One region of the Mesorhizobium sp. CNPSo 4684 genome, then DNA from elsewhere that is predicted to be linked to it. Evidence: predicted binding sites of a transcription regulator. Region 1 holds the regulator's gene; each other region holds the start of a gene.
The links. The regulator PhoB, encoded in region 1, activates phosphate uptake and scavenging genes when phosphate is short. The targets are predictions, from matches to a motif close to TGTCATNNANCTGTCAT.
Positions count from the first base shown of each region.

Region 1 (3,696 bases):
TGCCCGAGTCGATGGCTTCCTTGAGCACTTCCATCGAGCCGGCGAACAGGAAATCGGCATTCGGATCGGCACCCGAGCCCTTGATGAAGACATAGTTGCCTTCGGGCTTCGCCTTGAACACTTCGCGGGCCTGCATGCGGCCGACTTCCTTGTTGTCGAAGGTCAGATAGAAGACGTCCTTGTTCTCGATCAAGCGGTCATAGCCGACGACTGGAATGCCTTCGTCCAGCGCCTTCTGCACGGCCGGGCCGATGGCCGAGGCGTCCTGCGCCAGGATGATCAGCGAGTTGGCGCCCTGCGAGATCAGGCTTTCGACGTCGGTCAACTGCTTGCCGGGATTGGACTGCGCGTCGGCGGAGATGTACTTGTCGCCGGCCGCCTCGATCGCTGCCTTCATTGCCGCTTCGTCGGTCTTCCAGCGCTCTTCCTGGAAGTTCGACCACGACACGCCGATGACCTTGTCCTTCGCCTGCGCGACCGACACCAGCGTCAGCGACATGGCGACACCCGCCAGCATGGCGGCTGCAAATCTGTTCATGATAATCCTCCCTGCGCCGCGCACGGCGCGACAAAAACTGGCCCGAAGGCCGGCACACAGAGGCTCCATTTTTTCGAGCCTCGAAAAAATACTGGTCCAACGGCGGGGCGCTGTCAACATCGATTCTGATGGATTCTGATGGCTTCGCCGAATTTTTTCGAGACCCGCAATAAACAATGACAGCGCCGCCGGCTTCTGCCAATATTTGCGTGGCGTCCCTGACCGCCTCCACTATCATGAGGCGCGAGGGGGACCGGGAGGAAAACAAAATGTCGGTTGGAATCCGTCACGACGATCTGCGCCGTCGCAACCGTGCGATGGTGATTTCGGCCGTGCGCCGGGCCGGCCAGCCGTCGCGCACCGAGATTGCCGCGACCACAGGCCTCAGCCATTCGACCATATCGGCGATCTCGTCTGATCTGATTCAAGAAGGCATCCTGGCCGAGAGCAAACCCGGCGAGACGGGTGCGCTGAAGCGCGGCCGGCCGCAGGTCGGCCTGGGCCTCAACCCGGAAGCCGCCGCGGTGATGACCGTGGTGCTGTCGCTGAATTTCCTCTCCGTCACCGTCATCGACTATGCTGGCCATGTGGTCGCCGAGGAGCAGCGTCGGCTGGACACGCTGACCATGCCGCGCGACGAGCTGATCGGCGAATGCGTAGCGATTGTCCGGCGCCGGCTCGAGGACCCCGACCTCGATGTCCAGAGCGTCGCCCGCATTGCCATGGGCATCCAGGGCATCACCGATTCGCAGGCCCGCGCCATGCTGTGGTCGCCGATCACGCCGCTGACTGACATTGCCTTCGCCGACATACTGGAAGCGGAATTCGGCATTCCGGCCACCATGGAAAACGACTGCAACATGATGGCGGTGGCGCTGCAATGGCGCCAGCCTGAGCGCTACCGCGACAATTTCATCGCTATCCTGCTCTCGCACGGCATCGGAATGGGGCTGGTGCTGAAGGGCGAATTGTTCACCGGCACCCATTCGTCGGGCGGCGAGTTCGGCCACATGATCCACCGGCCCGGCGGCGCGCTGTGCCGTTGCGGGCGGCGCGGCTGCGTGGAGGCCTATGCCGGCAACTACGCCATCTGGCGCAGCGCCAAAATGATGAGCGAGGATGCCGAACCGGTCGATGTCGGCGACGCCGACATGCGGGCGCTCGCCGCACGTGCCCGCGAGACCGATGGCCCCGAGCGCGAAGCCTACCGCAAGGCCGGCGAGGCGCTCGGCTTCGGCCTCGGCAGCCTGTTCGCGCTGATCGATCCGGCACCTGTCGCCATGGTCGGAGTCAGCGCCGCCGCGTTCGATCTGATCGAACCGGCATTGCGCGAAGCGATTGCTCAGACCGCCGGCGGCCAGCACTCGAAATCGATCTCCTTCGACACCGAGCCCAACGAACTGCCGCTGATCCGCGAAGGCTGCGCCATGCGCGCGCTCGGCTTCGTCGACCAGGAGATTTTCGCACCAGGGATTCAGGCGAAAGCGGGCAAGCATGTCGCCTGAGGGGCCGGCAACAGCGCGGCGCGCCTAATCTTCCCGGATGGCGTAGCCGGCGCCGCGGATGGTGCGGATGACGTCGGGCATGCGGCCATTGTTGACCGCCTTGCGCAGCCGGCCGACATGCACGTCGACCGTGCGCTCGTCGATATAGATCGTCTCGCCCCAGACATTGTCGAGCAGCTGGCTGCGCGAGAACACGCGGCCGGGATGGCGCATCATGAATTCGAGCAGACGGAACTCGGTCGGTCCGAGCCTGATTTCGCTCTTCTTGCGGTAGACGCGGTGCGATTCACGGTCGAGCACGATGTCGCCGACCTTGAGCACGCTGGACAGCACTTCCGGCTTGGCGCGGCGCAGCAACGCTTTCACGCGCGCCATGAATTCCGGTGTCGAGAACGGCTTGACCAGATAGTCGTCGGCGCCGGTGGACAGGCCACGCACGCGGTCGCTCTCCTCGCCACGCGCGGTCAGCATGATGATCGGCAGCCGTTCGGTCTCGGGCCGCATGCGCAGCCGCCGGCAGAGCTCGATGCCGGACACCGCCGGCACCATCCAGTCGAGCACCAGAAGGTCTGGCACGTTTTCCTGCAGCCGGATTTCGGCCTCGTCGCCGCGCGTCACCACCTCGACCTGGTAGCCTTCGGATTCGAGGTTGTAGCGGAGAAGAACGCCCAGCGGCTCCTCGTCCTCCACGACCATGATGCGTGGCGCGATCATCAGCAGTTCACCCTTGTCAGGCCGAAGTGGCCATCGCCGTCTCGTCCTGCTTCGGGCGATTGGCGGGCAATTGCTGGCCGGTCAGCACATAATACGCATTTTCAGCGATGTTGGTGACATGATCACCGATGCGCTCCAGATTCTTGGCGCAGAACAGGAGATGCGTGCAGGCGGTGATGTTGCGCGGGTCTTCCATCATGTAGGTCAAGAGTTCACGAAACACCGACGTGTATTTGACGTCGATACGTTCGTCCTCATTCCTGAGTTTCGCCAGGGCTGCGGCATCCGCGGCGGCATACTCCTCGACCACCCCTTGCACCTGGATCAGCACCAGCTGCGCCATCGCGTCGATGGAGTGCGAGAGGTCGCGCGGCGTGACGCTGAGGCCCACTGTGCCGACACGCTTGGCGATGTTCTTGGCGAGATCGCCGATGCGCTCGAGGTCGCCGGCCATGCGGATCGAGCCGACCACGGCACGCAGATCGTTGGCCATCGGCTGGCGCTTGGCGATGAGCGTAATGGCGCGATCGTCGAGTTCCCGCTGGCGCGCGTCCATGATGGCGTCGTCGGAAACGACGCGCTGCGCCAGCGCATTGTCGGAATTGAGCAGCGCTTTTGTCGAGCCGCTGACCATCGACCCGGCCAGATCGCCCATGTCGCGGATCAGCTTGCTGATCTGGCCCAACTCTTCATCGAAGGAGGCGACGGTATGTTCACCCATGATCCTGATCCTCGTGCCTGAAAATTCAACCGCTGGACGGCTCAGCCGAAGCGGCCGGTAATGTAGTCCTGGGTGCGCTTGTCGTCGGGGTTGGTGAACATCTTGTCGGTGGCGCCCTCCTCGACCAGGTAGCCGAGGTGGAACATCGCCGTGCGCTGCGACACGCGCGCCGCCTGCTGCATCGAGTGGGTGACGATGACGATCGTGTAATTCTGGCG
Region 1 covers NZ_JBWLUX010000039.1:36,319-40,014, forward strand. Annotated here, with positions in the region: gene xylF (D-xylose ABC transporter substrate-binding protein) at 1-538, opposite strand, end outside; gene AC04SG_RS28180 (ROK family protein) at 808-2,043, shown strand; gene phoB (phosphate regulon transcriptional regulator PhoB) at 2,068-2,757, opposite strand; gene phoU (phosphate signaling complex protein PhoU) at 2,774-3,478, opposite strand; gene pstB (phosphate ABC transporter ATP-binding protein PstB) at 3,520-3,696, opposite strand, start outside.

Region 2 (3,696 bases), on a different contig from region 1:
CCTGAGCCAACTCCGCCCGTGCAGGCAGCCAAACCGCAGGAGCCTCCGGCGCCGGCACAGCCGCCCGCAGTCGCGCTTGCTCCGGCGACCCCGCCACCGGAAGCAACTCCGCCGCCGGCTCCAGCCACACCGCCACAAGCGGCACTTCCAACACCGCCGGAAACGGTCGCGCCCTTGCCGCCGGCCGAACCGCCACTGCCGACCGAGCCCGACGGTCACCGCGACGCCGTCGTCTGGCTCGCCGTGTCAGCCGATGGCCGCGACATCATGAGCGCCAGCACCGATCGCATGATCAAGCTCTGGGACATCGCCGGCAAGCGGCTGATCCGCAATCTCGGCGAACACAAGGACATGGCGCGCACGGCGCTGTTCATGCCCGACGGCGCCACCGCGCTGACCGCCGGCGATGACGGCGAAGTCGTGCTTCGAAAGCTCGCCGACGGCACTGTGCTGCACGTGTTCTCGTCGGGGCAGAATGGCGGTGTGCGCAAGCTGGCGATCAGCGAGGACGGCAAGCGTGCCATCAGCGGTCACGACACCGGCAACGTCATCGTCTGGGACCTGGTGAACAAGTCAGCACTGCATGTGATGACCGGGCACGACTGGCCGATCAGCACTGTCGCCATCTCGCCCGACGGCACGCGCGCGCTGAGCGGCTCCATCGACGGCGCGCTGAAATTCTGGGACGTCGAAAGCGGCAAGCAATTGCGCAGCTGGCACGGCCATGAGCAGGGCACCTACGGCGCCGTCTTCACCGCCGACGGCCATCACGTCATCACCGGCAGCGGCGACTACACGATCAAGCTCTGGGATCTCGACACGTTTAGGGAACTGCGCCGCTTCGAAGGCCACGAAGGCACCGTCTACACGCTGGCGCTGTCGGCCGACGGCAAGCGACTGGCCTCCGGCTCACTCGACGGCACGGCGCGGCTGTGGGACGTCGATACCGGCAACCAGATCGCCATGTTCGACAGCCGCACCGGCCCGATCTACGCTGTCGCCTTCGCGCCCGACGGAACGCTGCTGACCGGCGGCGACGACCGCACCATCAGGGACTGGCCGGCCACCGGCGACGGCGAGATACTGTTTGCCGGTGCGCCGCAGTGAGGATGCTGATCGGGTCGCATATTCCCCGCACGGAAATATGGCCGGCAGGCCAGCGATGCGCCCATCGGCAGCTTCGTTCAATCCTGACTCTCAACCGGCTCTGGGCTACCCGGAATGTGAGCGCCCCGGGAGAGGTTTTGTCATATAACGGACATCGGCGACGACTACCAAAAACTGCCTTTTATCAGTCAATTTTGGAGGTCACTTATGCTTCGCCCCCTCATCGCGCTTGCCGTTACGACAAGTCTTGCCAGCGCTGCTGGCGCTGCCACGATCTATCCTCTCGACCGCGCCACGATCCTCGCCCAGTCTCCCTTCGACCTGAAGGTCGAATTCGACAAGGTCGTCACCCCCGACCAGGTCACGGTGACGATCAACGGCAAGCCGGCCGAGGAGGTTCTCGGCAAGAAGGTCGAGTTCGTGGAGAAGGAAGACGGGGTCGATGCCTCCGCCATTTTGATCCGCGCCGCCAGCATCGCCCAGCCCGGCACCTATGAGATCGAAGCCAAGGCTGGCGACGAGACCAAGTCCGTCAAATGGGAGGTGTTCGGAACCTCGGCGACCCCGCGCGCCAAGAACGTCATCTTCCTGCTTGGCGACGGCCTCTCCGTTGCGCATCGCACCGGTGCGCGGATCATGTCCAAGGGCATGACCGAAGGCAAGGCGAACGGCCGGCTCAACATGGACGATCTCGACCATATGGCCTTTATCGGCACGTCGTCGACCAACGCCATCGCCACCGACAGCGCCAACACCATGTCGGCCTACATGACCGGCCACAAGACGGCGGTGAACGCGCTCGGCGTCTATGCCGACCGCACCAAGCCGAGCCAGGATGACCCGAAGGTCGAGACCATCGCCGAGGCTCTGCGGCGCACCGGCAAGAAGTCGATCGGCGTCGTCTCGACGGCCGAGATCGAGGACGCCACCCCGGCAGCCGTCGTCTCCCATACCCGCAGCCGCAGCGACAAGGCCGACATCGTCGGCATGTTCTACCAGACGCAGCCCGACGTCATCCTCGGCGGCGGCTCCGCCTATTTCCTGCCGCAGAGCACGGCCGGCTCCAAGCGCAAGGACGACACTGACTACATCGCGAAATTCCGCGATGCCGGATACGCCCTTGCCACCGACAAGACCGAACTCGAGGCTGCAGCCAAGACCAACACCGGCAAGATCCTCGGCCTGTTCCATACCGGCAACATGGATGTCACGCTTGACCGCGACTTCCTCAAGAAGGGCACCGTGGAAACCTTCCCCAATCAGCCGGGTCTCGTCGAAATGACCAATGTTGCACTTGGCGAACTGTCAAAGAACCCCGAAGGCTTCTTCCTGATGGTCGAAGGTGCCTCGGTCGACAAGATGTCGCATCCGATGGACTGGGAGCGCTCCATGGTCGAGGTCATCGAATTCGACAAGGCGGTCGGCGTTGCGATGGAATTCGCCAAGACCCATCCCGACACGATGATCGTGATGACCGGCGACCACACCCACAGCGTTTCCATCGTCGGCACCATCGACGACAGCAAGCCAGGCCCCGACATGCGCGACAAGGTCGGTGTCTATGCCGACGCAGGCTTCCCGAACTACGAGGACAAGAACAGCGACGGCTATCCCGACAGCGTCGATGTCTCGCGTCGTCTGGCGATCTTCGGCGCCAACTTCCCCGACTATTACGAGACGTTCCGCCCGAAGCTCGACGGCCCGTTCGTGCCGGCGGTGCAGAACGAGAGCAAGCGGTATGTCGCCAACGAGAAGTACAAGGACGTGCCCGGCGCCGTGCTGCGCATCGGCAATCTGCCGAAGTCGGCCGATACAGCGGTCCATGCCGTCGATGACGTCGTGCTGCAGGCCACCGGTCCGGGTGCGGAAGGCTTCAAGGGCTACATGGAGGAGAGCGACGTCTATAAAGTCCTCGCCGACGCGCTCGGACTGGCGCCGGCGACGAACTGAGCCGCACAGCCTATGATGATCCCGGCCGCTCCATCCGGCGCTTGCGGATGGAGCGGTCAGGGACGATGGTTCTGGCGCTGACGGCGCCCGCGCCAATCGACAAGGGAATAGCAATCATGGAGTGCAGACCGATCACCCGTCGCGGCATGCTGCTCGGTTCGGCTACGGTCTGTCTTTCCCAGGCTTTGCGCCGCGCGTCGGCCGCGCCCGCGCCGCTCACCTTCGATGACCTCTACGCCAAGATCGGCGTGCTCGGCATGAGCTTCTCCGACAAGGTCAAGACGCTTGCGGGCCAGGATGTGACCATGCGGGGTTTCATGGCGCCGCCGCTCAAGGCCGAGGCGAAATTCTTCGTCCTGACCGAGATTCCGATGGCGCTCTGTCCGTTCTGCTCATCCGATGCCGATTGGCCGGACAACATCGTTGTCATCTACCTCGACCAGGCGCAAACCTTCGAACAGGCAAACGCCCTCATCGAAGTGGCCGGCAGGCTGGAAACCGGCTCCTGGACCGATCCGGAAACCGGCTTCGTCAGCCTGTTGCGCATCGTCGATGCGCATTTCTATCGGGCGGCGTAGCCATCATGCTCGGCCTGTCCGTCCGCGATTTGCGGGTCTCCTTCCGCGACCTCGAGAAGCC
Region 2 covers NZ_JBWLUX010000018.1:123,811-127,506, forward strand. Annotated here, with positions in the region: gene AC04SG_RS18730 (WD40 repeat domain-containing protein) at 1-1,107, shown strand, start outside; gene AC04SG_RS18735 (alkaline phosphatase) at 1,315-3,057, shown strand; gene AC04SG_RS18740 (hypothetical protein) at 3,174-3,635, shown strand; gene AC04SG_RS18745 (ABC transporter ATP-binding protein) at 3,641-3,696, shown strand, end outside.
Region 2: AC04SG_RS18735 (alkaline phosphatase) is a predicted target of PhoB. The motif match lies at 1,246-1,262, and genes of this name have one in related genera.

Region 3 (3,696 bases), on a different contig from region 1:
CTCACGGGTGATGTCGCCGGGAACATGGTCCTGCGGCATCTCGCCGTCCGGCTCGATTAGGCCTTCGCGGGCAAGGATCGCCGAAACGCGCGGCATCGCCTGCGCTTCCGTCTCGCGCTGCAGCGGCTCGGCGACATCCGCACCGGCGGCAAGCTCGGGGTCGAGCAGCCGGTGCGTGTAGTCGAAGGTGGGTCCCAGCAACTGGCCGCCGGGCAGGTCCTTGTAGGTCGCCGACACGCGCCGCTCGACCAGCATCGCCCCGGTATCGATGGCGTTGGTGTAGCCGAAGCGCGGCAACGTAGTTCGGTAAGCGCGAACCAGGAAGATCGCTTCGATCAGGTCGCCGCGCGCCTGGGCGATGGCGAGCGCGGCCAGTTCACGGTCGTAAAGCGAGCCTTCGCTCATCACCCGGTCGACGCCGAGCGCCAGCTGCTCGACGATCTGGTCGAGGCGCAGTGCCGGCACCGAACGGTCGCCGCGCCGGCGGTCGGCGAGCAGGCTGTGGGCATTGGCAATTGCGGCTTCACCGCCTTTTACCGCGACATACATTTTTACGCCTCCATCGTCTTGATGCGTGTCGTGCGCGGCAGGCAGGCGACGCCGTCAGGCACCGCCAGGATGATATCGACGCCGCGCGGAAAGCGGCTGATGTTCTGCTTCCACTGTTCGACGAAGTGCCGCGGCATCTGCGCCGGCGCGATGGTCGCGGTGGTTTCGATGCCGGGACCTTCGAGCAGCAGCGGCGCGCCAGAGACGAGATTGCCGACTTGCAGGATCAGCGTCGTCGAGCGATCGGGGTAGTCCTGCGTGCCTTGCGAAAAACCGTCGAGCGCCGCCATCTCCGCCGGGTTGGCGATCAAGGCGAAATGCGCATCGGCCGGCGTGTTGGCAAGCGGGGCGCCGGCGTGGAAACCGAGCCAAGCTTTTACCGCGGCCGAAGCCTGCAGAGCTGGGTCGAGCCAGAGCGGGGTGTCGTGGTCGCACAGCGCCAGCGCGATGGCGCCGGCGGTGGCCGACAGCGGCGCCGGCGGGCGGGTGAAGGCCGGCAGAGGCTGAACGCTGCCCGGCCGCGCCATGGCGTCCATGACGGCGCGGAAGACGGTCCGGGCGTTGAACACCGGATCGGCGAAACCACCGTCGATCGATTGGGCTGCGATGTCCATCAGTCTTCTCCGCGCACCATGGTGAAGAAATCCACTTTCGTTGCCGCCGTCTCGGCGCGGCGCTTTTCTCGTGCCTCGCCTTGGGCGGCCCGCAGCGGCGCCACCAGCGCGGTCTCGACCGTCTGACGCTGGGCTGGGTCCTGCCAGAGCGCGTCGGCGATCGCCGCCAGCTTCGCCTTCTTCCGGTCGCGGCCGAGCATGTAACTGTGGCCGACCTGCCCGGTCGGCAGCCGCACGGTGGCGCGGGTGACCGTGGTCTCGCCGACATTGAAGGGCGCGCCGCCGCCGCCGATGCGGCCGCGTACGGTGACCAGGCCGGTTTCCGGCCCGCGCAAAAGCTCGGCTTCCGAGGTCAGGCCGGCCTCGTTCCAGAGGCGGGCGATGTCGTCGCCGCTCGCCTGCGCCAGCGTCGCCATGACGGCTTTGCGCTCGGCCTGGTCGCGGGCTTCCTGTCCTCGCATGCAGCAACTCCCCGAATGTGTAAAATTTGTCTAGTGATATAGACAACTATACAAATTATACCTATTATCTAACCCGTGTCCATGACGGGTGGATGACATGGGCGTGATCGGGCAAAAATGGCCGGGCAACAGATGGCGAGCAGCATTGAACGGCGCAGCGGCGTCTCATTGTGGCGGCAGATCGCCGACCAGATCCTGCATTCGATCGCCGCCGGCGATTTTGCCGAGAATGCCGCGCTGCCGCCGGAAGTGGCGCTGGCTGAGCGCTACGGCGTCAACCGCCACACAGTGCGCAGCGCCATATCGGCGCTGGTTCAGGAAGGCGTGCTGCGGGCCGAGCAGGGGCGCGGCACCTTCGTGTTGTCGCGCAAGCGGCTGTCCTACCCGATCGGCGCCCGCACGCGGTTTTCGACGGGCCTGCAAGGGCAGACGTCGGAACGCCATATCGTGCTGCTCACATCAGCGGTCGAACCGGCCAGCCAGCGCGTCGCCGACGGGCTTGGGCTTGTGAGGGGCACTGAGGTGATCCGGCTGGAGACGCGCGGCGAAGCCGACGGCCGGCCGGTGTCGCGCGCCGCCAGCTGGTACGAGGCAAAGCGTTTCGCAGGCATCGATGCCGTGATGGCGGAGACCGGTTCGATCACCGCCTCGCTCCGGCGTTTCGGCGTGGATGATTATCTCAGGCAATCGACGGTTCTGTCGGCACGCCATGCCGATGCCGCCGACCTTGCCGACCTCAACCTGCAGCCGGGGGCCATCGTGCTGGTCGCCGTCGCCGTCAACGTCACGACGGATGGCCGACCGGTCCAGTTCTCCGAAACGCGGTTTCCGGCGGAGCGGGTGGAGCTGAAACTGTCGGCGCTGTAAGCCCGTCTGCTGGCCCTACGCGATCTCGATCACAGCCTTGATCAGCCCGGATTTCTCATGCGCCCAGCGGGCGAGATCGTGCGGCGTATCGGCCAGCGTCGTGCGATGGGTGACGAGTTTCGCCAGCGGCACGGCGCCGTTGCGGATGGAGGCGGCGACGTGGTCGAAGTCGGCCCTGAGCGCATTGCGGCTGCCGACCAAGGTCATCTCGCGCTTGTGGAATTCGGGGTCGGAAAAGACGATGTCGTCCTTGACGACGCTGACCAGAACCAGCGTGCCGCCATGCGCGACGTGGGAGAAGGCAGATTGCACCGAGGCGGTGTTGCCGGTGGCGTCGAAAACCACGTCGAAGCCTTCGGCGCCGGTTGCATCGCGCACCAGTTCGGCTGCCGCCTTTTGCGAGCCGTCGAGCGTGGCGAAGCCGACTTCGCCTTTGGCAAAATCCAGCCGCTCCGTGCTCATGTCGAGCAGGCTGACATCGAGCCCGGCAATGCGGGCGAAGATCGCCGTGCCAAGCCCAATCGGCCCTGCGCCGATGACCAGCGTGCGGGCGCCTGGTTCAGCGCGGGCACGGCGCACGGCATGCGCGCCGATCGCAAGAAATTCGACGGCAGCGGCATCGGCCAGCGACAGGCCGTTTGCCGGATAAAGATTCTGCGCCGGCACCAGGATCTGCTCGGCCATGGCGCCGTCGCGATGCACGCCGAGCACTTCGATCCGCACACAGCAATTCGGCTTGCCCTGCCGGCAGGCGATGCATTTGCCGCAAGCGAGATAGGGGTTGATGATGACGGGCTCGCCGACGGAGAGGTCAACCCCTTCGCCGGCCTCGATGACCGTGCCCGACACTTCGTGGCCCATGATGCGGGGGTAGGCAAGGAACGGGTGCTTGCCCTCGAAGATGTGGTAGTCGGTACCGCATATGCCGATATGGCTGACCGCGACCAGCGCCCAGCCGGCAGGTGGTGCGCCTGGTGCGGCGCGGTCTTCCAGGACAAGGTCGCCAGGCGAGCGGCAAACGACGGCTTTCATTCAGCAATTCCAGTGTTCAAAAAAGGCGCCGGTCCGTCGAGCGGACCGGCGAAAAGGTCAGGGAGGACTATTTGCCGCGACGGCGCAGGCCGTCGAAATAGACGATGATGATGATCAGCGCGCCGGTAATGATGCGCTGCCAGAAGGCGTTGACGTTCAAGAGGTTGGCGCCG
Region 3 covers NZ_JBWLUX010000020.1:64,303-67,998, forward strand. Annotated here, with positions in the region: gene AC04SG_RS19720 (carbon-phosphorus lyase complex subunit) at 1-549, opposite strand, end outside; gene phnH (phosphonate C-P lyase system protein PhnH) at 552-1,163, opposite strand; gene phnG (phosphonate C-P lyase system protein PhnG) at 1,163-1,624, opposite strand; gene phnF (phosphonate metabolism transcriptional regulator PhnF) at 1,742-2,491, shown strand; gene AC04SG_RS19740 (zinc-binding alcohol dehydrogenase family protein) at 2,507-3,523, opposite strand; gene AC04SG_RS19745 (ABC transporter permease) at 3,591-3,696, opposite strand, start outside.
Region 3: phnF (phosphonate metabolism transcriptional regulator PhnF) is a predicted target of PhoB. The motif match lies at 1,706-1,722, and genes of this name have one in related genera.

Region 4 (3,696 bases), on a different contig from region 1:
GCCTACAAGCAGGCCACAGCGCTTTACGATGCGGTTGGCGCGACGCGCTCGTTCCCGACGCCGCCCTATCCCTCGACCCACAATCTTGGCACCAACCGGATGAGCGAGAAGGCGGAAGACGGCGTCGTCAACCAGCACGGCCAGGCGCACGACATCATGAACCTGTTCGTGTCGGACGGCAGCCAGTTCACCACCGGTGCGGCCGAAAACCCGACACTGACGATCGTGTCGCTGGCGATCCGCCAGGCCGAATATATAGCGTCGCAAATGTCGGCCAAGACGATCTGAGCCGTCCTCCCGGACCGCTACGCGGAACGCGCATCGGCGCGTTCCGCGCCTTTATCTCCCGAGATTGACTAGGCGCCGACCGGCTGCCCGTCCTTGCGGCGGATGGCGACGACGGACGGCCGCGGCAACTGGCCGTCTTTGAAATCGGGCCACAGCGTCTGCACCTTGTCGAGCGTCTCGGCGTCTTCCGCAGGGTGCTGTACCGACAGGAACAGCGTGGTGCCGTCCGGCGTGAAGCACGGGCCGGTTGCTTCCGCGCCATGCGGGCAAGTGAACAGCAGTTTCGGCAGGCCGCGCGCGGCACCCTCGGTGTCGACGCCATAGACGCCGTCCGGCAGGTCGAAATCATTGGCGCCGTCGGTCGCCACCCACAGCCGCCCGGCCGGATCGAACGTGATGTTGTCGGGGCAGACGAACCAGCCATTGTCCGACGTATCGGGATGGAAGGTCGCCCCGACCTTGGCATCCCTGGGATTGCCACAGAGCACGAACAGGTCCCAGGCATACTTTTCCGCCGTGTGGTCGGCATCCGCGCCGCGGCCGCCGGGCGGGATCAGTTCGACAATATGGCCCCAGAGGTTTTCCGGCCGCGTGTTGGCCGGATTGACCTTGGACTGGTCGCGCTTCTTGTTCTTGGTCATCACCGCATAGACGCGGCCGGTCACCGGATTGGTCTCGATGTCCTCGGGCCGGTCCATCGGCGTGGCGCCCAGCGCGTCGGCCGCAAAACGCGTCTTCAACAGCACTTCGGCCTGGTCGGCAAAACCGTTCTCGGCAGTGAGCTTCCCCTGGCCATGCACCAGCGGCAGCCATGTCATCGAGCCGTCGGCATCGAAGCGGGCGACCGACAGCACGCCCTCGTCGAGCAGATCGGCGCCTGAGGCCGGGTTGGCCTTGTCATAGGGCTTGGCCGAGACGAAGCGGTACATGTATTCGAAATAGTCGTCGTCACCCATATAGACGACGACGCGGCCGTCCTTGTTGAGGACCACGGTCGACGCCTCATGCGACATGCGTCCGAGTGCAGTGCGCTTTACCGGCTTGGACTGCGGGTCGTAAGGGTCGATCTCGACCACCCAGTCGAAGCGGTTGGCCTCGTTCGGCTCCTTGTCGAGGTTGAAGCGGTCGTGGAAGCGGCCGCGGCCATAGATGTCGGAGCCGTCGAAGCCGTAACGATCGAGAAGCTCGGCGGTCGGCGCCTTCTTCGGGTCGCCGCCGAAAATGTCCGACACGCCTTCCTCGCAGGTCAGCACCGTGCCCCAGGGGGTGAAGCCGCCGCTGCAGTTGTAGCTGGTGCCGAGCACCTTGGTGCCGGTGGCGTCGGCTGAAGTCATCATCAAGGCATGGCCGGCGGCCGGCCCGGAAACGGTCATTTCGGTGTTGGCGGTGATGCGGCGGTTGAGCGGGCTGTCAGCCACAGTTTCCCACTTGCCGTCCTTCAGTTGCACTTCGACGATCGAATGGCCCATCGCGGCCATGCCGAGATCGACCTGTTCCTTGGTCATCGTCTTGCCGGCGTCGTCCTCGGTCATCCCGGAAAACATCACATTGGGCGAGATGTATTCGTTGTTGACGCAGAGCAGACCGTGGTCGGAGTTCATCGTGCCCTTGGGCAGCGGCATGAAGGCGATGTAGTCGCAATTGTAACCGAAGCGTTTCTCCTGCTCGTCGGCGGCGACTTTGTTGCCGTCGAACTCGGCGAGGCCTGCGGCAAGCGGGTCGCCCCAGCGCGCGACGATGGTCGTCTCATAGCCCTCAGCGGCGGCATGGGTTTTGTCGTAGACCCGCTTCAGCTCGGGAAAGCCGAGCGTCGACTGCGCTGCCGCGGCATGCGTTTCGCCGGCAAACAAGGAGCCGACAAAGCTGCCGCCGGCAATCAAAGCGCCGGAGGCAAGGCTGCCTTTCAAAAGAGACCGGCGCGAGACGCGCTCGGCAATGACGTCGCGGATGACGGGGGAGGATGAAGACGGTGCGTTGGCCATGGTGTCTGCCTCTCAGGGTGGATGTTACGGCATACCGCTGCCCTAGTCTGCTTCGGCAACATCCGCATGACATGAGAGGAAGGTTTTGGCGCAAGCGATGGCGAGAGTGGTTTGCTCGGCTCAGCCCTTGGTGCAGGTCGAGGCGGTGAAGGCACCGTCGGGCTGCTTCAGGATGATGTCGAAGGACGGGGTGGTCTCGCCGTCCAGCGTCGCCTGCGTCATCGAGACGGAGTTGCCGCCGGTAGTGTAGCCGCCCAGCGGTCCCAGCCAGGTGATCTCGCCATTGGCGTTCATCTGATAGTTATAACCTTGCAGCGCGGTGCCGAACGTCACCGGGCCGGTATAGACATTGCCCTTGATAGTGATGTCACCGAGGTTGAGGAAGGCGCCGAGCAGATAGACTTCGCAGTGATAGGTGCCGTCCGGCAGCTTGCCATCGCTGAAATCGGCGCGCGCGGCGTCGCTCGTTGCCATCAGCAGCAGGATGCCGGAAATGCATGAGATGCGGGATGTCATCGGGTCACTCGTTTGCGGAGTGAGCTTGCCCCATTTTTGCGCCGTGCCGCAATATTGTTCGTCCGCATGCCGCTGGCTGAGTTCAAAATCTAGGCACTTGTCATAATTGGGCGAAAATTAGGCAAAAGCCTTGTGCGCTGCGCAAATTTCCCTCAATCAATTTTTAACGGCTGCCTTTGTTTTCTTTAGGCTAATATAATAATCGGCTGATAACGTTAGATTATTCCCCATTTCTGAGAGCCGCATTTGCGTTTGGCACGGCTGTTGCATTGCATGGTTGCGCTGCAATCAACCAGCTTGGGAGTGTTCGGTATGAGGGGTAATTTCGCTACAATAACAAAAATGTTTTCGGCCGGCGTGGTCGCTGCCGGCCTGTCGATGTCGTCTCCGGCCAAGGCCGCCGAAGACACGATCAAGGTCGGCATTCTGCATTCGCTGTCGGGGACCATGGCGATTTCGGAGACGACGCTGAAAGACGCCATGCTGATGCTCATCGAAGAGCAGAACGCCAAGGGCGGCCTGCTCGGCAAGAAGCTGGAAGCGGTCGTCGTCGATCCGGCGTCCAACTGGCCGCTATTCGCCGAAAAGGCGCGCGAGCTGATCTCCAAGGACAAGGTCGCCGCCGTGTTCGGCTGCTGGACCTCGGTGTCGCGCAAATCGGTGCTGCCGGTGTTTTCCGAACTCGACAACATCCTGTTCTATCCCGTCCAGTATGAGGGCGAGGAAAGCGAGCGCAACGTGTTCTACACCGGCGCCGCACCAAACCAGCAGGCGATCCCCGCCGTCGACTACCTCATGAGTGAGGATGGCGGCTCGGTGAAGCGCTGGGTGCTGGAAGGCACCGACTATGTCTATCCTCGCACCACCAACAAGATCCTCGAGGCCTATCTGAAGGCCAAGGGCGTCGCCG
Region 4 covers NZ_JBWLUX010000005.1:81,570-85,265, reverse strand. Annotated here, with positions in the region: gene AC04SG_RS06095 (GMC family oxidoreductase) at 1-288, shown strand, start outside; gene AC04SG_RS06090 (PhoX family protein) at 357-2,270, opposite strand; gene AC04SG_RS06085 (hypothetical protein) at 2,391-2,786, opposite strand; gene urtA (urea ABC transporter substrate-binding protein) at 3,099-3,696, shown strand, end outside.
Region 4: AC04SG_RS06090 (PhoX family protein) is a predicted target of PhoB. The motif match lies at 2,326-2,342, and genes of this name have one in related genera.